Regions from separate parts of the Pseudomonas sp. LB3P31 genome, predicted to be linked through region 1. Evidence: predicted binding sites of a transcription regulator. Region 1 holds the regulator's gene; each other region holds the start of a gene.
The links. The regulator sigma-54, encoded in region 1, starts transcription at its own class of promoters, with help from an activator protein. The targets are predictions, from matches to a motif close to ANTGGCATNNANNTTGCTNT.

Region 1 (7,695 bases):
GGGGCGCTGCGCAGTTTTTCGCGAACTTCCTTGCGATCCAGCATGCTGGCGATCTGGCGCAGGAGCTCCAGGTGCGCATCGGTGGCCGCTTGCGGGACCAGCAGCACAAACAGCAGGTCAACCGGGGCGCCGTCGATGGCGTCGAAATCGATAGGGGCGTCGAGGTGCATCAAGGCACTGACAGGTGACGCGCAGCCCTTGAGACGACAGTGGGGGATGGCGATGCCGTTGCCAAAACCGGTCGAGCCGAGTTTTTCACGGGCGATCAGAGCCTCGAAGACATCTTGCATCTCCAGATCCGGTACTTCTTTATGGATAAGGTTGGCAATTTGCTCGAGGGCTTTCTTTTTACTGCCGCCCGGCACGTTCACGAGGGAACGGCCGGGGGTCAGGATACTTTCAAGTCGGATCATGGGTTGGGAGTGTTAACGACCGGTTGCGCCCTGGAGGAGGCTCTGGGTCTTTTCCTTATGCTTTTTGAGTTGGCGATCCAGCTTGTCGGTCAGCAGGTCGATGGCGGCATACATATCGTCATGCTCGGCATTGGCGACCACTTCCCCGCCGGGAATATGCAAGGTGGCTTCGATTTTCTGCTTGAGCTTCTCGACGTTCATCGTGACTTGCACGTTGGTTATCTTGTCGAAATGCCTCTCTAAACGGGCGAGTTTTTCGCCGATATAGGTGCGCAGGGGTTCGGTAACTTCCAGCTGGTGTCCACTGATGTTGACTTGCATACAGCTTCTCCTTCGTTGCCAGTGCATAAAGCGGCAGACCAGATGATCTGCCACTGGAACGCTGTGGCGTGGCTTACATCAACCGCTTGCGTTCGCTCGAAGGCGCGATCCCAAGGGATTCGCGGTACTTGGCGACGGTGCGGCGAGCCACCTGAATGCCTTGTGCCTCCAGTAAACCAGCGATCTTGCTGTCACTCAACGGCTTTTTCTGATTTTCCGCCGCAACCAGTTTTTTGATGATCGCGCGGATCGCCGTGGACGAGCATTCGCCGCCTTCGGAGGTGCTGACGTGGCTGGAGAAAAAGTATTTCAGTTCATAAATGCCCCGTGGGGTATGCATGAACTTCTGCGTGGTCACCCGTGAAATCGTCGATTCATGCATGCCGACTGCTTCGGCGATGTCATGCAGTACCAGCGGCTTCATCGCTTCGTCGCCGTACTCCAGAAAACCGCGTTGATGCTCGACGATCTGGGTGGCAACTTTCATCAGGGTTTCGTTGCGGCTCTGCAGGCTCTTGATGAACCAGCGGGCTTCCTGCAACTGATTGCGCATGAACGTGTTGTCGGCACTGGTGTCCGCGCGGCGAACGAAACCGGCGTACTGGGCGTTGACCCGCAGCTTCGGCACCGATTCCTGGTTGAGTTCCACCAGCCAGCGTTCGTTGTCCTTGCGCACGATCACGTCCGGAACCACGTACTCGGCTTCGCTCGACTCAATCTGCGAGCCGGGACGCGGGTTGAGGCTCTGGACCAGCTCGATGACCTGGCGCAGTTCGTCTTCCTTAAGCTTCATCCGCCGCATCAACTGGCTATAGTCGCGGCTGCCCAGCAGATCGATGTAGTCCGTGACCAGGCGCTTGGCTTCAGTAAGCCAAGGGGTCTTGGCGGACAGCTGGCGCAATTGCAGCAGCAGGCATTCGCCCAGGTTGCGAGCGCCGATGCCGGCCGGTTCGAATTGCTGGATGCGGTGCAGAACGGCTTCGATTTCGTCCAGTTCGATGTCCAGTTCCGGGTCGAAGGCTTCGAGAATTTCCTCGAGGGTTTCGTCCAGGTAGCCCTGATTGTTGATGCAGTCGATCAGGGTGACGGCGATCAGGCGATCAGTGTCGGACATCGGCGCGAGGTTCAGTTGCCACAGCAGGTGGCTCTGCAGGCTTTCGCCGGCCGATGTGCGGGTGGTGAAGTCCCACTCGTCATCATCGTTGCTTGGCAGGCTGCTGGCGCTGGTCTGGTAGACATCTTCCCACGCGGTATCAACGGGTAGCTCGTTGGGAATGCGCTCGTTCCAGTCGCCTTCCTCGAGATTGTCTACCGTCGGCGCGGTTTCCTGATAGGACGGCTCCGAAACGTCGGCGTTGGGTTGCTGCTCGGCTTTGTCGGCCAAGGGATCGGCATTGTCGAAGTCGTCGCCTTCTTCCTGGCGTTCGAGCATCGGGTTGGACTCCAGCGCCTCCTGGATTTCCTGCTGCAGGTCCAGGGTCGACAATTGGAGCAGGCGGATGGCCTGTTGCAGCTGAGGAGTCATCGTCAGCTGCTGGCCCATTCTCAAGACTAGCGATGGTTTCATGGCAGGGGCTTAAACCTTATTCGCCGGCGCGCATGCGCCATCCACTACAGGGCGCCGGAGCGCCAAACTTAAGCAAATTATATGCCCGATATTGCAGTGTTTGCCTAGAGCGCTGTAACAATAAAAAAGTATTGATTTTTTAGAGTGTCGAGCGCCCGGGCGACTGGCCAGGCACCGCAGCGCTTAAAGGCGGAACTCGTGGCCCAGATAAACTTCCTTGACCAGGTCGTTGGCCAGGATGGTGGCAGAGTCGCCCTCGGCGATCAGCTGGCCATCGTTGACGATGTAGGCGGTCTCGCAGATGTCCAGGGTTTCACGGACGTTGTGGTCAGTGATGAGCACGCCAATGCCCTTGGCCTTGAGGTGATGGATGATCTGCTTGATATCGCCTACCGAGATCGGGTCCACGCCGGCGAAAGGTTCGTCGAGCAGGATGAACTTCGGATTGGTCGCCAGCGCCCGGGCAATCTCCACCCGGCGACGCTCGCCGCCCGACAGGCTCATGCCGAGGTTGTCGCGGATATGGCTAATGTGGAATTCCTGCAGCAGGCTCTCCAGCTCCTTGCGCCGACCGGCCTTGTCGAGCTCCTTGCGGGTCTCGAGGATGGCCATGATGTTATCGGCCACCGACAATTTGCGGAAGATCGACGCTTCTTGCGGGAGATAGCCAATACCGGCCTTGGCACGGCCGTGCATTGGCTGATGGCTGACGTCCAGGTCGTCGATCAGCACGCGGCCCTGATCGGCCTGCACCAGGCCGACGATCATATAGAAGCAGGTGGTCTTGCCGGCGCCGTTAGGGCCGAGGAGCCCGACGATCTGACCGCTGTCAATCGACAGGCTGACGTCGCGCACGACCTGGCGGCTCTTGTAAGCCTTGGCCAGATGCTGAGCTTTCAGAGTTGCCATTAATTGGCCTTTTTCTGGTCGTTTTTCGGCTTGGGCTGGATCACCATGTCGATGCGCGGACGCGATTCGGTGACCTTGTTGCCCGTGGCACGGCCGGCGCTCGCAAGCTTCTTGACCGTGTCGTAGACGATTTTCTCGCCCTGGGTGACGTTGTTGTCCTTGTCGATGACCTTGGCGCGATCAATCAGCACGACGCGGTTCTGCGAGGCGTGATACTGGATCGTGACGCCGTAACCCTGCACAGGCTTGGTGTCACCCTGGGTCTGAAGCTGCTCGAAGTAAGCCAGGTTGCCGACCGAAGTCACCACGTCGATATCGCCAGCCGGGGTGCGGGTGATGGTCACGGTATTGCCGGTCACCTTCATCGAACCCTGGGTGATGATGACGTCACCTTTGTAGGTGGCGATGCCATTCTTGTCGTCCAGTTGGGCGTCGTCGGCCTGAATGCGGATAGGCTGCTCTTGATCGTTCGGCAGAGCCCAGGCGCTCACGCTTCCCAGTGCTGCGCCCAGGCTGAGCAAAATAGGGAGGGTTTTAACGAGCCTCATACTGTCCTCTTACGTTCGATAGCAGGTGTATCCTGCTTTCTTTCAAATACGCCTTCATTCCCGTACCAGTCGACACGCCACCGGCGCCGTCGATTCTAACGGGTTGCTCCGTCTGCGCATATTGCTGCTTCGGGAACACGGTCATGCGGGTGGTGGTAATCAGCGTCTTGCGGTTTTTCTCGTCGAAACGTGTGATGCGCACCGAGTCGATCAGTTCCACCTCGGTACCATCCGGATTCACTTCTCCGCGTTCGCTCTGCACGTGCCAGGGAAACTCGGTGCCGCGAAACATGTTCAGGTCCGGGTTGGTCAGCAGCGTCACTTCCGTGGCTTTAAGGTGTTCGACCTTGTCCGACGTCATCTCGTACTGCAGTTTGCCGTCCGGGAGGAACTGCACGCTGTGGGCGTTCAGGGCGTAATAGTCGATCGCGCTTTCATCGACGGCCACTTTCGGCTGGTCGAGGAAGCGTTCCGGGCTGATGTTCCAGTAGCCCACGGCCGCAAAGATCGCGGCGATGCAGCCGAACAGCAGTATGTTGCGAAACTTTTTGCTCAGCATAGTTGGCTCACAGGTACGCGGCATTCGCCGCATCGAGGCGGCCCTGGGCGCGCAGGATCAATTCGCAGAACTCGCGAGCGGCACCCTCGCCACCGCGGGCTTGGGTGATGCCGTCAGCATGTTCACGCACGAAGCTGGCCGCGTTGGCCACCGCCATGCCCAGGCCGACGCGGCGTATCACCGGCAGGTCAGGCAAGTCGTCGCCGAGGTAGGCAACTTGTTCATAGCTTAGGCCGAGTTGGGCGAGAAGCTCGTCCAGCACTACCAGTTTGTCTTCGCGGCCCTGATACAGATGGGGAATGCCGAGGTTTTTTGCCCGGCGCTCAACCACCGGGGTCGTGCGACCGCTGATGATAGCGGTCTGGAGGCCGGCTGCCATCAACATCTTGATGCCTTGGCCGTCGAGGGTATTGAAGGTCTTGAATTCACTGCCGTCTTCAAGGAAGTACAGGCGTCCATCGGTGAGGACTCCGTCGACGTCGAAAATCGCCAGCTTGATATGCTTGCCACGTTGCAGCAGATCGTTGCTCATTACATGACTCCTGCGCGCAGCAAGTCGGAGAGGTTGAAGGCGCCAACAGGGCGATCCTCCTTGTCTACGACCACCAGGGCGTTGATTCGGTTGTCTTCCATGATCTTCAAGGCTTCGGCGGCGAGCATTTCGGCGCGCGCGGTTTTGCCGTGAACAGTCATGACCTGATCGATGGTGGCGTGATGGATGTCGATGGCGCGATCCAAAGTGCGACGCAAATCACCGTCGGTGAAGATCCCGGCCAGCTTGCCGTCGGCTTCGACGATCGCGGTCATGCCCAGGCCCTTGCGCGTCATTTCCATCAGCGCGTCCTTGAGCAGGGTGCCGCGTTGCACTTGCGGCAGGGCGTCCCCGGCGTGCATGACATTTTCCACTTTGAGCAACAGGCGACGGCCAAGCGCGCCACCAGGGTGGGAGAAGGCGAAGTCTTCTGCGGTGAAGCCGCGCGCCTCCAGCAGTGCAACGGCCAGGGCATCACCCATGACCAGCGCCGCCGTGGTGGACGAGGTGGGCGCCAGGTTCAGCGGGCAGGCTTCGTGTTCGACGTGCACGTTGAGGTTGACTTCGGCGGCCTTGGCCAGCGTCGAGTCGGGGTTGCCGGTCACGCTGATCAGCTGGATGCCCAGGCGTTTGATCAGCGGCAACAGGGTGACGATTTCAGTGGTCGAGCCGGAATTGGACAGGGCCAGGATGATGTCATCCCGGGTGATCATGCCCATGTCGCCGTGGCTGGCTTCGGCCGGGTGCACGAAAAATGCCGTGGTCCCGGTGCTCGCCAGGGTGGCGGCGATCTTGTTGCCGACGTGTCCCGATTTTCCCATGCCGACCACGACCACGCGGCCCTTGCTGGCCAAAATCATCTCGCACGCGCGTACGAAATCTGCGTCGATGCGTGGAAGCAAGCCCTGCACGGCTTCCAGTTCGAGACGGATGGTGCGTTGTGCCGATTGAATAAGGTCGCTGGATTGGCTCATGTCGGAAATCGTATAGCCTGATGAAAAGGCGGCGATTATAGCGGTAATGAGCAAAACCCTCACGCAAGTTCGTCGTGCTTTGTCATTCGCTGTTACGTAATCCTGTCAGCGTGAGGCTTTTGAGCTGTCACGCGGCTGAACATAGCCCGGCTTTAGCCTTGGGCGCCAAGCGCTTGCAGTGATATAGTTCGCCGCCAGTTCGGCCTGCCCACGAGGAATGTGCTTTCGCCAGAAAGTCAGGCGTCCGAGTGTGAGGCTGCATCGCAAGGAGTTTAGATGAGTGCCGATAACGCCTACGCGGTCGAGCTGAAGGGACTGACCTTCAAGCGCGGTGCGCGCAGCATTTTCAATAACGTCGATATCCGCATTCCGCGGGGCAAGGTCACCGGCATCATGGGGCCTTCCGGGTGTGGCAAGACCACGCTGTTGCGCCTGATGGGCGCACAGTTGCGGCCGACTGCCGGCGAAGTCTGGGTCAACGGCCAGAATCTGCCGAAGCTGTCGCGCAGCGATCTGTTCGACGCGCGCAAGCATATGGGGGTGCTGTTCCAGAGCGGCGCGCTGTTTACCGACCTCGACGTGTTCGAGAACGTCGCCTTTCCGCTGCGCGTGCACACCCAGCTTCCGGAAGAAATGATCCGTGACATCGTCCTGCTCAAACTGCAGGCGGTGGGCTTGCGTGGCGCAATCGACCTGATGCCCGACGAGCTGTCCGGTGGCATGAAGCGTCGGGTCGCGCTGGCGCGGGCCATTGCCCTCGATCCGCAGATCCTCATGTATGACGAGCCCTTCGTGGGCCAGGACCCGATCGCCATGGGCGTGCTGGTGCGCCTGATCCGCCTGCTCAATGACGCGCTGGGCATCACCAGTATCGTGGTTTCCCATGACCTGGCAGAGACCGCGAGCATCGCCGACTACATCTATGTAGTAGGTGAAGCGCAGGTCCTGGGGCAGGGCACGCCGGACGAGCTGATGAATTCGGACGATCCACGGATCCGCCAGTTCATGACGGGTGAACCTGATGGCCCGGTCGCGTACCACTTTCCAGCGACGGATTACCGCGCAGATCTTCTGGGGAAGCGTTGATGCGCAAGATTTCACTGATAGAACGTGTACGCCGGTTCGGCGAGGCGGCAATCGATGCCGTCGCGGTATTCGGGCGCGCTACGCTGTTCCTGTTCCATGCCCTGCTCGGCCGTGGCGGCATCGGTGGCGGCTTCGGCCTGCTGATCCGGCAATTGCATTCGGTGGGCGTGATGTCCCTGGTGATCATCGTGGTCTCCGGGGTGTTCATCGGCATGGTGCTGGCGCTGCAAGGTTTCAACATCCTGTCCAGCTATGGTTCGGAGCAGGCGGTCGGGCAGATGGTTGCGCTGACGCTGCTGCGTGAACTGGGCCCGGTGGTCACCGCCTTGCTGTTCGCCGGGCGTGCAGGCTCTGCGCTGACCGCCGAGATCGGCAACATGAAGTCCACCGAGCAGCTGTCCAGTCTGGAAATGATTGGTGTTGACCCGCTCAAGTACATCATTGCCCCGCGCCTGTGGGCCGGCTTCATTTCCCTGCCGGTGCTGGCGATGATCTTCAGCGTTGTGGGTATCTGGGGTGGTTCGTGGGTGGCCGTCGATTGGTTGGGAGTCTATGAAGGTTCCTACTGGTCGAACATGCAGAACAGCGTGACGTTCTCTGAAGATGTCCTCAACGGCATTATCAAGAGTGTCGTCTTCGCCTTTGTCGTGACCTGGATCGCCGTATTCCAAGGCTATGACTGCGAGCCCACTTCCGAGGGGATCAGTCGTGCCACTACCAAGACCGTTGTATACGCCTCGTTGGCGGTACTCGGCCTGGACTTTATTCTGACCGCCTTGATGTTTG
Region 2 (7,695 bases), 700 kb from region 1:
TGACCTTGACTCCGGCTGCGGCGAATATCGTTTCGTGAATCGGCCAGGTCGGGTTGCTCAACCACACGCCACGGCCGGGCAGGCACTGAGCGATAAAGTCGGCACTCAGGCGCAATGCGCCCGTGCCGCCCGGGGTCTGGGTGACGCCAGCGCGCTGTTCGGCGATCAGTGCCGAATCGGCACCCAGCACCAGCTCGTTGATCACCTTGCCAAACAGCGGCTCGCCGTGGCCACCGATGTAGGTCTTGGTGGATTGCTTATCAACCAGTCGCGCCTCGGCCAGTTTCACCGCTTGCGGGATCGGCGTCAGGCCCTGGGCGTCTTTGTACACGCCCACGCCGAGGTCGAATTTGCGCGGGTTGGGATCCTGCGCATACGCTTCCATCAAACCCAGGATCGGATCGCCAGGTACCCGGCCGATCGAGTCGAAATGCATTATTTGCGGCCCTCGGCGTCCTTGGCCACTTCGTCGGTGCGCGCGGCCATGATGAAATCGTTGCGGTGCAGACCCTTGATCGAGTGGCTCCACCAGGTCACGGTCACTTTGCCCCACTCAGTGAGCAAGCCTGGGTGGTGACCCTCGGCCTCGGAGATTTCACCGACGGCGTTGGTGAAGGCCAGCGCGTGTTTGAAATTCTTGAACAGGAAGATTTTTTCCAGCTGCATGATGCCGTCGCGGACTTCGATGTTCCAGTCCGGGATCTGTTTGATCAACACCGGCAGTTCTTCGTCGCTGACCTGAGGTGCGCCGGCTTGGCAGGCTTCGCAATGGGCTTGGTTCAGAGCGTTCATGGTGTATTCCTGAATTCGATTCTTGTTGGAAATTACTATCTTTGCGCGCAAGTCGCGAGCGGGATCTGCTCAGGCCGCTTTCGGCTTGGGCGGGAATTTCGGTGCGTGCAGGCCCAGCTGCATGCCTTGCTTGACCATGCCCATGATGTCTTCGTGGGCCAGGTCGAACAGGCGCTTGAGATTGGGCAGGACAAAATACAGCGGCTGCAGGATGTCGATGCGGTACGGCGTGCGCATGCATTCCAGCGGATCGAAGGTTTGGTGCTCGGGCTCGTCCGACAGGCTGTAGACGGTTTCCTTGGGCGAGGAAAGTATGCCGCCGCCATAGATCCGTTGGCCCTGTGGCGTGTCGACCAGGCCGAACTCGATGGTCATCCAGTACAAGCGCGCGAGGTATACCCGTTCTTCCTTGGTCGCCTGCAAACCAAGCTTGCCGTAGGTGTGGGTGAATTCGGCGAACCAGGGATTGGTCAGCAGCGGGCAGTGGCCAAAGATCTCGTGGAAGATGTCCGGCTCTTGCAGGTAGTCCAGTTCTTCGCGGGTACGAATGAAGGTGGCCACCGGAAATTGCTTGTTGGCGAGCAATTCAAAAAAAGTCTGGAAGGGAATCAGCGCCGGAACCCGCGCGACTTGCCAGCCAGTGGTTTCACCGAGGACTTTGTTGATTTCCCCGAGTTGCGGAATGCGGTCGTGGGGCAGGCCGAGTTTTTCGATACCGTCCAGGTATTCCTGGCACGCACGACCCTCGATCACTTTCAGTTGGCGAGTGATCAGCGTGTTCCACACCGCGTGTTCTTCGGCGGGGTAGTCGATAAAACCTTGCGCATCGGGCTCGCGAGCCACGTATTGCGTCTGCTTCATGCTGCTCTCCTGCTAGGGGAATTCGTTCTTGTTATGTCCAGCTATGGACTTAGGAATAACCCATGGCGTTCGGTAGTGCAGCCCTCCGTGTGATGCTTGCGTAGGAAAAACCCGGCTAATTCGTAAATTTTTCGTTACGGATTGTGGGGTAAAGCGCCGTTGTTGGGTTTTTCGGGTTTGAAAAGCGCTCCAGGTGTCACATAATCTTGACGACTATCTGTGCCTCGCAGCAGAAATTTGCTGGTGCACCTCTGTAGGAGTGAGCCTGCTCGCGATAGCGGTCGGTCTGACAAGACCGGTTTGCCTGACCCACCGCTATCGCGAGCAGGCTCACTCCTACAGGGAGCCACGCCCATCCACCGTTTTTTTAGGCATTTATATGCGTATCAAAGTCCATTGCCAGAACCGCATCGGCATCCTGCGTGACATTCTTAACCTGCTGGTGGAGTACGGGATCAACGTCGCGCGCGGCGAAGTTGGCGGCGAACACGGCAATGCGATCTACCTGCACTGCCCGAACCTGATCAACCTGCAGTTCCAGGCGCTGCGGGCGAAGTTCGAGTCGATCCCTGGGGTATTTGGCGTCAAGCGCGTAGGGCTGATGCCCAGCGAGCGCCGGCACATGGAGCTCAACGCGCTGCTCGGCGCGCTGGAATTTCCGGTGCTGTCGATCGACATGGGCGGCTCGATCGTGGCCGCCAACCGTGCGGCTGCGCAGTTGCTCGGGGTGCGGGTGGACGAGGTGCCAGGGATTCCGCTGTCCCGTTACGCCGAGGATTTCGACCTGCCGGAACTGGTGCGTGCCAACAAGTCGCGGATCAACGGGTTGCGGGTCAAGGTCAGGGGCGATGTGTTCCTGGCCGACATCGCGCCCCTGCAGTCGGAGCATGACGACAGCGAAGCCATGGCCGGCGCGGTATTGACCCTGCACCGCGCAGACCGCGTGGGCGAACGCATCTACAACGTGCGCAAGCAGGAACTGCGCGGGTTCGACAGCATCTTCCAGAGTTCGAAAGTGATGGCCGCTGTGGTCCGCGAAGCGCGGCGCATGGCGCCCCTGGATGCGCCGCTATTAATAGAAGGTGAAACCGGCACCGGCAAGGAGCTGCTGGCGCGAGCCTGCCACCTGGCGAGTCCCCGGGGCCAGTCACCGCTGATGGCGCTCAACTGCGCCGGGCTGCCAGAATCCATGGCTGAGACCGAACTGTTCGGCTACGGCCCCGGCGCGTTCGAAGGCGCGCGTGCCGAAGGCAAACTCGGGCTGCTGGAGCTCACGGCGGGCGGTACGCTGTTCCTCGATGGCGTCGGCGAAATGAGCCCGCGGTTGCAGGTGAAATTGCTGCGTTTTTTGCAGGACGGCTGCTTTCGCCGGGTAGGCAGTGATGAAGAGGTATATCTCGATGTGCGGGTGATCTGTGCGACCCAGGTGGACCTGTCCGAGCTGTGCGCGCGCGGAGAGTTTCGCCAGGATCTGTATCACCGCCTCAACGTGCTCTCGCTGCACATCCCGCCACTGCGCGAATGCCTGGATGGTTTGACCCCGCTGGTCGAGCATTTTCTGGATCAGGCCAGCCGGCAGATCGGTTGCCCGCTGCCGAAACTGGCGCCGGCGGCGATGGAGCGGCTCAGTCATTACCATTGGCCGGGCAATGTCCGACAGCTGGAGAACGTGCTGTTTCAAGCGGTTTCCCTGTGTGAGGGCGGCACGGTCAAGGCCGAGCATATTCGCCTGCCGGATTACGGCGTGCGCCAGCCCCTTGGCGATTTTTCCCTGGAAGGCGGGCTGGACGAGATTGTCGGGCGCTTCGAGAAGGCGGTGCTGGAGCGGCTGTATTCCGAGCATCCGAGCAGTCGGCAGCTGGGTAAGCGTTTGGGGGTTTCGCATACCACCATTGCCAACAAGCTGCGTGAATATGAGGTTGGGAAGGACAGCAGCTCTTGAGATCAAAAGATCGCAGCCTGCGGCAGCTCCTACGTAAAATCTCGATCCCCGTAGGAGCTGCCGCAGGCTGCGATCTTTTGATCCATTGCCGCGAAGCGGCACAACACCGCCGGTTTTTCGTCTCCCACTCAATCCCCATTCCCCCTCCATACCCCTAAAACCCAATGTTTGCCCGGCCCCGTGCCGCCAGAAAATAGTTGGTCTGCAAATTGCTTATGGCTCAGCAGTACAGCGGTGGGCGGCAAACGTCCGGCATGCAGAGGAAAGAGTGTGGACAAGTACCTTTATGTAGCTATGACCGGCGCCAGCCAGAATGCACTGGCGCAGAAGGCTCATGCGAACAACCTCGCGAACATCTCCACCAACGGTTTCCAGAAAGACCTGGAACAGGCGCGTTCGATGCCGGTGTTTGGTGACAGCTTTCCGGCGCGGGCGTTTGCCATGTCCGAGCGTCCGGCCACCGATTTTTCCGCAGGCGCCCTGGTTGAAACCGGGCGGGAGCTGGATGTCGCCGTTCAGGGCAATGGCTGGATCGCCGTGCAGAACCCCGATGGCGGTGAAAGCTACGTGCGCACCGGCAGCCTCAACGTCGATGCCCTTGGCGTACTGCGCGCCGGCAACGGCATGCCGGTGATGGGCAACGGCGGGCCGATTGCCGTGCCGCCCGAGCAAAAAATTGAAGTCGGCGAGGACGGCACCATCAGCATTCGCGCGATGGGTGAAGGCCCGCGCGTGATGGCCGAAGTCGACCGCATCAAGCTGGTCAACCCGGACTTCAAGAACATGACCAAAGGCCTGGACGGTTCGATCCACACCAAGGACGGCCAGCCTGCGCAAGCGGATGCCAACGTCAAACTGGTGTCCGGTTTCCTCGAGTCGAGCAACGTCAACGCCGTGGAAGAAATGACCTCGGTACTGGCGCTGGCCAAGCAATTCGAATTGCACATCAAGATGATGAACACCGCCAAAGAAGACGACCAGGCCATGGCTCGGGTCTTGCAGATCAGCTAATTACCAGAACGTCGCGCCGTAAAACAGGCGCACGAGGAGAATCGAATGCTTCCGGCTCTATGGGTTGCCAAAACCGGTCTGTCCGCCCAGGACACCAACCTGACCACCATTTCCAACAACCTGGCGAACGTATCGACCACGGGTTTCAAACGTGATCGCGCCGAGTTTCAGGACCTGCTTTATCAGATCAAGCGTCAGCCTGGCGCCCAGTCGACCCAGGACAGCGAACTGCCGTCGGGTCTGCAAGTGGGTACCGGTGTGCGCATCGTCGGCACCCAGAAAAACTTCACCGCGGGCAGCCTGCAAACCACCGAGCAGCCGCTGGACATGGCCATCGACGGTCGTGGTTTCTTCCAGATCCTGCAGCCGGACGGCACCACGTCCTACACCCGTGACGGTACTTTCCACCTGGACTCCAACGGCCAGATCGTCAACGCCAGCGGCTTCGCCCTGGAACCGGCGATTGTCATCCCGAACGACGCCCAGACCTTCACGGTCGGCCGCGACGGCACTGTGTCCGTCACCGTGCCGGGCAACGCTGCGTCCCAGGTGATCGGTAACCTGCAAACCGCCGACTTCATCAACCCGGCCGGCCTGCAAGCCGTGGGCAACAACCTGTTCCTGGAAACCGCCGCCAGCGGCGCGCCGCAAGTCGGCACCCCGGGTCTCGCCGGTTTTGGTACCACGCTGCAGAACACCCTGGAAACGTCCAACGTCAGCACCGTTGAGGAGATGGTCAACATGATCACCACCCAGCGCGCCTACGAGATGAACTCCAAGGTGATCTCCACCGCCGACCAGATGCTCTCGTTCGTAACGCAGAATCTGTAATCAAGTCTATGAGGCGGCCAAGAGGTCGCCTGCAACACCGTGAGGTAGGGTCATGAATCGCTTCGTATCTGTTCTGGCACTGAGTGGGATCACCGCGCTCGCGGGCTGTGTCGCGCCCGCGCCCCGGCCCAATGACCCTTACTACGCCCCGGTGTTGCCGCGCACGCCGCTGCCGGCTGCCGCCAACAATGGCTCGATCTACCAGGCCGGTTTCGAACAGAACCTGTACAGCGACCGCAAGGCATTCCGCGTCGGTGACATCATCACCATCACGCTGAACGAGCGCACCCAGGCGAGCAAGAACGCCAACTCGCAGATCGGCAAGAACAGCGACACCAGCGTTGGCCTGACCTCGTTGTTCGGCTCGAGCCTGACCACCAATAACCCGATCGGTGGCGGCGACCTGAGCCTCAATGCCGGCTACAGCGCCGACCGCGCGACCAAGGGCGACAGCAAATCCGGGCAGAGCAACAGCCTGACTGGTTCGATCACCGTGACCGTCGCCGATGTATTGCCCAACGGCATCATCGCCGTGCGCGGCGAGAAGTGGCTGACCCTCAACACCGGCGATGAGCTGGTGCGGATTGCCGGCATGGTCCGGGCCGATGACATCGCGACCGACAACACCGTGTCGTCGACCCGCGTCGCCGATGCACGCATCACCTATTCGGGCACCGGTGCCTTCGCCGATGCGAGTCAGCCAGGCTGGTTCGATCGTTTTTTCCTCAGCCCGCTGTTCCCTTTCTAGGTGGCTACTTTGAATCTCAAACACCTGACGGTGGCCGCCCTGATGCTGTGCGCAGCGTTCAATGCGCAAGCCGAGCGGCTGAAGGACATCGCCAGTATTTCCGGCGTGCGTTCCAACCAGTTGATCGGTTACGGCCTGGTGGTCGGGCTTAACGGCACGGGCGACCAGACGACGCAGACCCCGTTCACCCTGCAGACCTTCAACAACATGCTCTCGCAGTTTGGCATCAAGGTACCGCCGGGTTCGGGCAACGTGCAGCTGAAGAACGTCGCCGCAGTATCGATCAGTGCTGACTTGCCGGCATTCGCCAAGCCGGGGCAGCAGGTCGACATCACCGTCGCGTCGATCGGCAACTCCAAGAGCCTGCGCGGCGGCACCTTGCTGCTGACGCCGCTCAAGGGTATCGACGGCAACGTCTACGCGATCGCCCAGGGCAACCTGGTGGTCGGCGGTTTTGATGCCGAAGGTCGCGACGGTTCGAAGATCACCGTTAACGTCCCGTCCGCCGGGCGCATCCCCGGTGGTGCCTCGGTGGAACGCTCGGTGCCGAGCGGGTTTAACCAGGGCAACAGCCTGACCCTGAACCTCAACCGTTCGGACTTCACCACCGCCAAGCGCATCGTCGACAAGATCAACAACATGCTCGGCCCGGGCGTGGCCCAGGCCATCGATGGCGGTTCGATCCGCGTCAGTGCGCCACTGGACCCGAGCCAGCGCGTCGACTACCTGTCGATCATCGAGAACCTTGAAGTCGATCCGGGCCAGGCGGTGGCGAAAGTCATCATCAACTCGCGTACCGGCACCATCGTCATCGGCCAGAACGTCAAAGTGTCCCCGGCCGCCGTGACCCACGGCAGCCTGACCGTGACCATCACTGAAGACCCGATCGTCAGCCAGCCCGGCCCTCTGTCCAATGGCGAGACGGCTGTAGTGGCGCGCTCGCGGGTCAACGCCCAGCAGGAAGCCAAGCCGATGTTCAAGTTCGGCCCGGGCACCACCCTCGACGAAATCGTCCGAGCGGTGAACCAGGTCGGCGCGGCGCCGGGTGACTTGATGGCCATCCTCGAAGCACTGAAACAGGCCGGCGCGTTGCAAGCCGACCTGATCGTGATCTGAGGACAGCGAAGATGGATATGTACAAGAGCGGTCTGGTCAGCAGCAGCGATTCGGGGTCCTACTCGGACTTGAATCGCCTGAATCAGCTCAAGGTCGGCGACAAGAACAGCGAAGGCAACATGCGCAAAGTGGCGCAGGAATTCGAGTCGCTGTTCCTCGGTGAAATGCTCAAGTCCATGCGCTCGGCCACCAATACCCTGGGCCAGGACAATCCGCTGAACACCGCCGAAGCCAAGCAGTACCAGGAAATGTACGACCAGCAGCTGGCCGTTTCAATGTCCCGCGAAGGCGGCGGTATCGGCCTGGCCGACGTGCTGATGCGCCAGATGTCGAAGAACAAACCCATGGCCCCGGGTGAAGCGGCGGCCGCGTCGGCGGCCAAGCAGGCCGAAGC
Region 3 (7,695 bases), 1.1 Mb from region 1:
CGACCCGGCATGCCCTAAGTTGAGGCAAACCAGCGAGTAACTCGTCCGTCACCAGATGAAAGCCCCGGGGCCTCGCCCGCAGGGTAATCAGAGTCTGTTGCCACATACAGTTCTCCGCACGTTCGGGGCGCATTCTAGCGCGCTCTGGGAAAAAACAAAGGCCCTAATATTCCTTCATTGCTGTAAGCCATTGGCCGCACAAAATCAGTCGGCATAAAGGGAGCGAAAGCTCTGGGAAAAAACCTTTCAGCTTCACCTGCAGTGACAAATTCCGGGCAAAAAAATGCCCGGCGAACCGGGCATTATTTTTACGCTGGCTTACAAGTTGTAGCCGCGCTCGTTGTGCAGAGCCAGGTCGATACCGACCGCCTCTTCTTCCTCAGTCACACGCAGACCCATGACAGCGTCCAGGACCTTGAGGATGAGGTAAGTGATAATCGCGGTGTAGATCACCGTGAAACCTACGCCCTTGAGCTGAATCCAGACCTGTGCACCGATATCGGTGACAGTACCGAAACCACCCAGGGCCGGTGCCGCGAACACACCGGTGAGGATCGCGCCGAGAATACCGCCGATACCGTGTACACCGAAGGCGTCCAGGGAGTCGTCGTAGCCGAGCTTGCGTTTCAGGGTAGTGGCGCAGAAGAAACACACCACGCCCGCTGCCAGGCCGATCACCAAGGCGCCCATCGGGCCCACGGTGCCAGCGGCAGGAGTGATCGCAACCAGACCTGCGACCACACCAGAAGCAATACCCAGTGCGCTTGGCTTGCCGTGGGTGACCCACTCGGCAAACATCCAGCCCAGAGCAGCGGCGGCGGTAGCGATCTGGGTGACCAGCATCGCCATGCCGGCTGTGCCGTTGGCCGCAGCAGCGGAGCCGGCGTTGAAGCCAAACCAGCCGACCCACAGCATCGCAGCGCCCATCAGGGTGTAGCCAAGGTTATGCGGAGCCATCGGAGTGGTCGGGAAACCTTTGCGCTTGCCCAATACCAGGCAGCAGATCAGGCCAGCCACACCGGCGTTGATGTGCACCACGGTGCCGCCCGCGAAGTCGAGCACGCCCCAGTCCCACATCAGGCCGCCGTTGCCGGACCAGACCATGTGCGCGATCGGTGCATAAACCAGGGTGAACCAGATACCCATGAAGATCAGCATGGCGGAGAACTTCATCCGCTCGGCGAACGCACCGACGATCAACGCAGGGGTAATGATGGCGAAGGTCATCTGGAAGGTGATGAACACCGCCTCAGGGAACAGCGCCGCAGGACCGGTCAGGCTCGATGGCGTGACACCGGCGAGGAACGCCTTGCCCATGCCGCCGAAGAACGAGTTGAAGTTGACGACGCCCTGCTCCATGCCGGTAGTGTCGAACGCAATGCTGTAGCCATAAATGACCCACAGGATGCTGATCAGACCGGTAATGGCGAAGCACTGCATCATCACGGAAAGAATGTTTTTCGACCGAACCATGCCGCCGTAGAACAGCGCGAGGCCGGGAATGGTCATAAACAGCACAAGGGCTGTCGAGGTCAACATCCAGGCGGTGTCGCCGGAGTTGAGGACTGGGGCCGCCACTTCGTCTGCCGCCATAGCCAGGCTGGGCATTACGAGGGACAACAGGGCTCCTAGCCCTGCGAAGTTACGCAGAGTCATATTGTTTTCTCCTGGGGCGTTGGGTTTGTGGCGGCTTAGATTGCGTCGGTATCGGTTTCGCCCGTACGGATGCGAATCGCCTGTTCCAGATTGACCACGAAGATCTTGCCGTCACCGATCTTGCCGGTGTTGGCCGCCTTGGTTATCGCCTCGATAACCCGGTCAAGATCCTTGTCGTCAATGGCGACATCGATCTTCACCTTTGGCAGGAAATCGACCACATACTCCGCGCCGCGATACAGCTCGGTGTGACCCTTCTGCCGACCGAAGCCCTTGACCTCAGTAACGGTAATGCCCTGCACGCCGATCTCGGACAACGACTCGCGTACATCGTCCAGTTTGAACGGCTTGATGATGGCAGTGACTAGCTTCATGAAAACTCTCTCCCGAATTGGTGGACTTGCCCCAGGAAAACAAACCCGACTCAAGTCTAAGCGCAGTGCCTGGCTTTGTAACGCATCGTCGGCCCTACCTGCCCGCCCGACGCCAGTTAACCGCTCCTGACGAAACACTTCCCCGTTCCGCCCGGCGCACTGCATTCGTCACAGCGACTGCATCAGTGCATGGGTTACAAGGCTATTAGCAGAAAGCTTGCCATCTCTTGAAAAGTGCCTGAATTCAGTCCCTTGGCCTGACCCGCAGCCAGCAAGGCGGAAAACATGCGATGGTTACGCACCACATCGGTGCGTAACCGTTCGTCCGCCTGCGCGAAAACCGTGCGCTGCCGTGGTCGGGATTGACTATAGACACTGCGTGATACACTGCCCGCCATTGTTTCCAGGACCCTTTCCCATGCTCGCGCCCAAAGACTTCCTCGACGCCCTGACGGGTACCGCCTCCCGCCTCTTCAGCGGTGACACGCCGTTGCCGAAAAGCGAAATCGAAAGCCAGTTCAAGGCGCTGCTGCAGAGCGGCTTCAGCAAACTGGACCTGGTGAGCCGGGAAGAATTCGATAGCCAGATGGTCGTCCTGGCCCGCACCCGCGCCCGCCTGGAAAGCCTCGAAGCGAAAGTGGCCGAGATGGAAGCGAAGCTCACGCCACCGACCGAATAAACACCGAAGCCCCCCTGTAGGAGCTGCCGAAGGCTGCGATCTTTTGATCTTAAGCCTCACAACAATCTCGGCAACATCCTACAAACATCACCACCGCCGTCCGATTGCGTCGTACCCCTCCAACTTCTAATCTCCCCCACTGCTGAATGTTCAGCACTGGGTTTGGCGACCTGGAAACCTCGACGCAACGCGACCACATTCGAACAGGGAATCCTCCCGTCTCGAGTTATGGCGGCTCTGCGTGGGAGACCCTCGGGTCTGCCGGATTTCGGGGTTCACCGGTTCGCCAACCCGCGCATAGCTGCCACCCTTTTCGTTTGGCGACGATCAAAGGCAGTAGTCTTCACTCGACCCCGAGAACTGCACCATGGACGAAAACTATTTAACCCCCGAAATTTTCACCCGCCACAAACTCCACCTCCACGCCCTCCTCCTGCAAAACCAACCCTGGTTCAGCGCCCGCGACCTCGGCCGCTTCCTGCGCCTCTACCTCGACGAACGCGCCCTGCGCAAGCTCGACCCAGACCAGCACCAAACCGCGCAAACACTCACCCACGGCAACATCGAAAACACGCTGCTCATCAGCGAGTCCGGCGTCTACGCATTACTGGTCTATCACTACTGCCCCGAATACCGAGGCCTGCGCGAATGGCTGACCCACGAAGTCGTACCCGCCCTCAGGGACGCTCAAGCATCCGCCTCAACCGAACGCCCAACGCTCAGCCGCCTGAACTGGCCAGAGATGTCGCTGAGCCTGCTGCGCTGGAACAACCAACCCTGGATTCGACTGCAGGATGTGCCATACATGCTGCCCAATGACGCCCCAGCAAACCGCGCAGTCAAAATGCCCTGGTGGAAAAAAGCGTCGCAAGCATTGCAGTCGTTTTAACCAACCTAACCACGCTCGATATCGCCACTGCGCGATTCGTAATTCGATCGCAGATTTAGCCAGAAATCGGGCGTGGTATCGAAGTGAGCGGCCAGCACCCTGGCAAGATCCGAACTGACGCCTGTGCTCTGCGCTACAAACCTTGTCAGTTCAATTTCGAACTCAGGAAACTGCCAGGCATTGTCTGCAAAGTCGGCGCTCAGCAGCTCAATAAACTCCCGCTCAAGAATGTCCTTCCGATGAATCGACCGCATTCCATTAGTGTTCATGTTCTCCGCTCTGGATGGCCTGATCTGCCCCGATCATAAGCAGCACCCCCCGGCATACAAGAGCGTCCAGGCTATTCAGGCAATGCCCTTCAAACATTTCAGAATGGTCCTACAAAAACTGCGCCCCACAGCTGATTTTGCGTCCACTCCTACTTGGCTAGCTTGTGCGTTCAGATCCCAAACGAGGTTTATATGAGTCAAAAACAGCGAACGAAAAAGCTACTAAGAATCGTTGAATTTCAAGCAGAAGCACTCCGCTTAGCCGGAAATGTATCGGCCAATCAACGGCGTTTTCTCGAAGTAGCTGCTGCTCATGGCAAAGAACTTGAGCCCAGTGGCGTTCTTGCGGGCGGGAAAGCATGAATTCCGCTCAGTGACAGACCCCTTCAGGTCATCAGCTCAATTGTTCACAGGCGAACCGGAAAAACGGATCGCAACATCCAGTGAAAACTTTGTTCCGTCTCCGCTCCACCAAATCCCTCACTCCCGTCTACCCTTGAAAACACCGCAGGAAGCGGCCTCCGTCAGCTCAAGGAACGACCATGTCCCTCTCCATCGTCCACAGCCGCGCCCAGATTGGCGTGGATGCGCCCGCCGTCACCGTGGAAGTCCATCTCGCCAATGGCTTGCCGTCGCTGACGATGGTCGGATTGCCTGAAACAGCCGTGAGAGAAAGCAAAGACCGGGTGCGCAGTGCGATCATCAATTCGGGACTGCAGTTTCCAGCGCGACGTATCACGCTCAATCTCGCTCCGGCAGATTTACCCAAGGATGGTGGACGATTTGATTTGGCGATTGCCTTGGGGATTCTGTCGGCCAGTGTCCAGGTGCCCGCGCTGGCGCTGGACGATGTGGAATGCCTGGGGGAGCTGGCGTTATCTGGTGCGGTGCGGGCCGTGCGCGGCGTGTTGCCGGCAGCCCTGGCGGCGCGCAAGGCTGGACGGACGCTGCTGATACCACGGGCGAATGCCGAGGAAGCATGCCTGGCTTCGGGCCTGCAGGTGATTGCCGTAGATCATTTGCTGGAAGCTGTGGCTCACTTCAATGGGCACAAACCTATCGCACCTTATGTTTCGGACGGGCTGATGCACGCCAGCAAACCCTATCCTGATCTGAGTGAAGTGCAGGGCCAGCTCGCGGCAAAACGGGCGTTGTTGATCGCTGCGGCGGGCGCTCACAACCTGCTGTTCAGCGGGCCTCCGGGAACCGGGAAAACTCTGCTGGCGAGTCGTTTGCCGGGCCTGTTGCCGCCCTTGGCCGAAAGCGAGGCGCTGGAAGTCGCCGCCATCCAATCGGTCGCCAGTTGCGTGCCTTTGAGCCACTGGCCGCAGCGACCGTTTCGCCAGCCTCATCACTCGGCGTCGGGCCCGGCGCTGGTGGGGGGTGGCTCAAAACCACAACCCGGTGAAATCACCCTTGCCCATCATGGCGTGCTATTTCTTGATGAACTGCCGGAGTTTGATCGCAGGGTATTGGAGGTGCTGCGCGAGCCGATGGAGTCTGGCCATATCGTGATTTCCCGCGCCAGGGATCGCGTGCGCTTTCCGGCGCGCTTTCAACTGGTCGCGGCAATGAATCCCTGCCCCTGTGGATATCTTGGCGAACCGACTGGAAAATGCTCATGCACCCCGGACATGGTCCAGCGCTATCGCAACAAATTGTCCGGGCCGCTGCTGGATCGCATCGACCTGCACCTGACCGTCGCACGGGAAGCCACGGCGCTAAATCCTTCAGCTAAACCCGGCGATGACACCGCCAGCGCCGCCGTGCTGGTCGCCGACGCCAGGGAACGACAGCACAAGCGCCAAGGCTGCGCCAACGCCTTCCTTGACCTGCCAGGCCTGCGCAAGCACTGCAAGTTATCCACAGCCGACGAAACCTGGCTGGAATCCGCCTGCGAAAGACTGACCCTGTCGCTACGCTCGGCCCATCGATTGCTCAAGGTAGCGAGGACGCTGGCCGACCTTGAGCAAATCGATTGCATCCAACGCGAGCATTTGGCTGAAGCACTTCAATACAGGCCGTCGAGCGCCTAGTTAGTAAGCGTTTTTTTCAAAAAACATCATTTTGTAAGCGTTTTTTTACTGGGATAAGTCTTTTTGTGCAGATTTACCTAAATCTAAGCGCTATCAACCGTTAACCCATGCTTGGGGCACTGATCGAGTTGGCGAGCGTATCCCGCCCCCTCAGGGATCACTCCTTGCTCAAATCCACCAACGGCACTTGCCGCACCTCAGTCTCACGCCCGCCCTGAATCTCGCTCACTCGTTTCAGCGCCTGATCCACCGCGCCTTTATCTGCCAGCAAGCTGTAGCTGATCTGAAAATGTTTCTGCTCTTTCGGCGCGATCGTCGGCACCAGGCCCAGTGGCCGTTGATACCGGCGGTTGTAGGAAAAGCTCGTGCCGGGCTCAAGGCCTGTGACATAGCCCTGCCCTTGGGTATCGGTGTTTTTCCACAGGGAGAACACGGGGAGGGTTTGCGTGTTGAAACCTACCGCGACACCCAGGCTGCCGGCCTTGTTGTGCAGTACCGTCAACGTATCGCCTTTTGCATCGGCATACGGCACCACGTTGTAGACCGTCTCGTCATAGTCCTTGGTGGGCCCGCGGTAGGTTTGCCAGTCCGCCAGTTCGTTCTTCGCCTTGTCGTTAAACGGCGACACCTGTTTTACCGGTGCGGCGAACTGGGCGCCCTGCTCCAGGAATGGCGTGCTGAAGTTACTGTGATAGAGCGCCTGGTATTCCTTCGGATAGTCGCCGTTGTTGGTCAATGTGTCGTTAAGGCTGAAGCGCACGCTGCCGGGCTCGGTGACCAGTTCAGTGGCGACAGAGAAGTCGACTTTCTTGAATGCCTGTTCCTTCAACTCGCCGCGCAGGCTGATGGCGTAAGGCGGTTTTTCGTCGATGTGCAGGGTGACTTTGCTGGCCGGGATGTTGGCGGCGCGACCGTGCAGGGTCAGCAGCTCGCCGTTATCCATGCCGGGATGGCCGACCCATTCGTAACCGCAGCGGGTGACCAGTTCGTTGAAGCCTTCCAGCCAGCCCAGCCCACCGCGACCATTAAGTTCGATGAAGGCCGGGTTGACCACTTCCTTGACCGGCGAGTCCCAGCCCATGCGCACGTCGCCGACCGAGGCTTGCAGCACGTTCATCCCGCGGGTCGGTACCACAGAAAGCTTCATGGTGCCGTTATCGATGTCGACGATGCTGACACCCTCCTGGCGACCGCCGTGCAAGGTGCGCAGGGTCACGGAGAAGGGTTTGTCGGTTTTCACCCCGAGCTGCTGGCTGCTGATTGTCCAGTTTTCCGCAGCTTTGTCGGAGTCGAGCAGGGTGTAATCCCAGGCCATGGCTTGGGAGGCAGCGGACAGTGCGCTGAGGGCGATGAAGAGTTTGAGCGGAGTCATGGCAGGAGCCTTTCTTGGAGTTGTGCCATTTTTATAGTCTTGCTGAAACGGTTCATCAAGCTCAAAAGCAAAGAATCGATTTGCGGTCTTGGTACAAGCTCAAGAAAGTGGGGCCCCTATCGCGAGCAGGCTCACTCCTACAGTGGAGCGTCGGCGGTCACGGAATTTGTGAGCGCCACATAGCACCGTAGGAGTGAGCCTGCTCGCGATAGCTATGTCAGCGAACCCTCAACGAAACCGATCAACCTCATGCCGCAATTCCGCCGCCAGATTCTCCAGTTCCTTGGCGGTCACAGCCAGATGCGACACCACCTCACGTTGCTCGCTATTGGCCAGCGCAATGCTTTGCAAGTTGCTGCTGAGCAACGTCGCGGTGCTGCTCTGCTCCTGGGTCGCTGTGGTGATCGCCGAGAACTGCTG

Region 2: ACYZTK_RS07955 (flagellar basal body rod protein FlgF) is a predicted target of sigma-54. The motif match lies at 3,792-3,811, and genes of this name have one in related genera.
Region 3: glnK (P-II family nitrogen regulator) is a predicted target of sigma-54. The motif match lies at 2,236-2,255, and genes of this name have one in related genera.

The regions. Positions count from the first base shown of each region.
Region 1 is NZ_CM142710.1:2,461,790-2,469,484, reverse strand. It holds gene ptsN (PTS IIA-like nitrogen regulatory protein PtsN) at 1-413, opposite strand, end outside; gene hpf (ribosome hibernation-promoting factor, HPF/YfiA family) at 426-734, opposite strand; gene ACYZTK_RS11295 (RNA polymerase factor sigma-54) at 808-2,301, opposite strand; gene lptB (LPS export ABC transporter ATP-binding protein) at 2,485-3,210, opposite strand; gene lptA (lipopolysaccharide transport periplasmic protein LptA) at 3,210-3,758, opposite strand; gene lptC (LPS export ABC transporter periplasmic protein LptC) at 3,745-4,317, opposite strand; gene ACYZTK_RS11275 (KdsC family phosphatase) at 4,325-4,849, opposite strand; gene ACYZTK_RS11270 (KpsF/GutQ family sugar-phosphate isomerase) at 4,849-5,823, opposite strand; gene ACYZTK_RS11265 (ATP-binding cassette domain-containing protein) at 6,100-6,909, shown strand; gene mlaE (lipid asymmetry maintenance ABC transporter permease subunit MlaE) at 6,909-7,695, shown strand, end outside.
Region 2 is NZ_CM142710.1:1,759,992-1,767,686, reverse strand. It holds gene ACYZTK_RS07975 (amino acid aminotransferase) at 1-436, opposite strand, end outside; gene ACYZTK_RS07970 (4a-hydroxytetrahydrobiopterin dehydratase) at 436-792, opposite strand; gene phhA (phenylalanine 4-monooxygenase) at 862-1,653, opposite strand; gene ACYZTK_RS07960 (sigma-54-dependent transcriptional regulator) at 2,033-3,595, shown strand; gene ACYZTK_RS07955 (flagellar basal body rod protein FlgF) at 3,866-4,606, shown strand; gene flgG (flagellar basal-body rod protein FlgG) at 4,652-5,437, shown strand; gene flgH (flagellar basal body L-ring protein FlgH) at 5,490-6,185, shown strand; gene ACYZTK_RS07940 (flagellar basal body P-ring protein FlgI) at 6,228-7,301, shown strand; gene flgJ (flagellar assembly peptidoglycan hydrolase FlgJ) at 7,313-7,695, shown strand, end outside.
Region 3 is NZ_CM142710.1:3,583,436-3,591,130, reverse strand. It holds gene ACYZTK_RS16215 (secondary thiamine-phosphate synthase enzyme YjbQ) at 1-106, opposite strand, end outside; gene ACYZTK_RS16210 (ammonium transporter) at 319-1,656, opposite strand; gene glnK (P-II family nitrogen regulator) at 1,692-2,030, opposite strand; gene ACYZTK_RS16200 (accessory factor UbiK family protein) at 2,449-2,709, shown strand; gene ACYZTK_RS16195 (BRO-N domain-containing protein) at 3,077-3,598, shown strand; gene ACYZTK_RS16190 (helix-turn-helix transcriptional regulator) at 3,604-3,867, opposite strand; gene ACYZTK_RS16185 (hypothetical protein) at 4,060-4,230, shown strand; gene ACYZTK_RS16180 (YifB family Mg chelatase-like AAA ATPase) at 4,410-5,903, shown strand; gene ACYZTK_RS16175 (aldose 1-epimerase family protein) at 6,061-7,275, opposite strand; gene ACYZTK_RS16170 (methyl-accepting chemotaxis protein) at 7,504-7,695, opposite strand, start outside.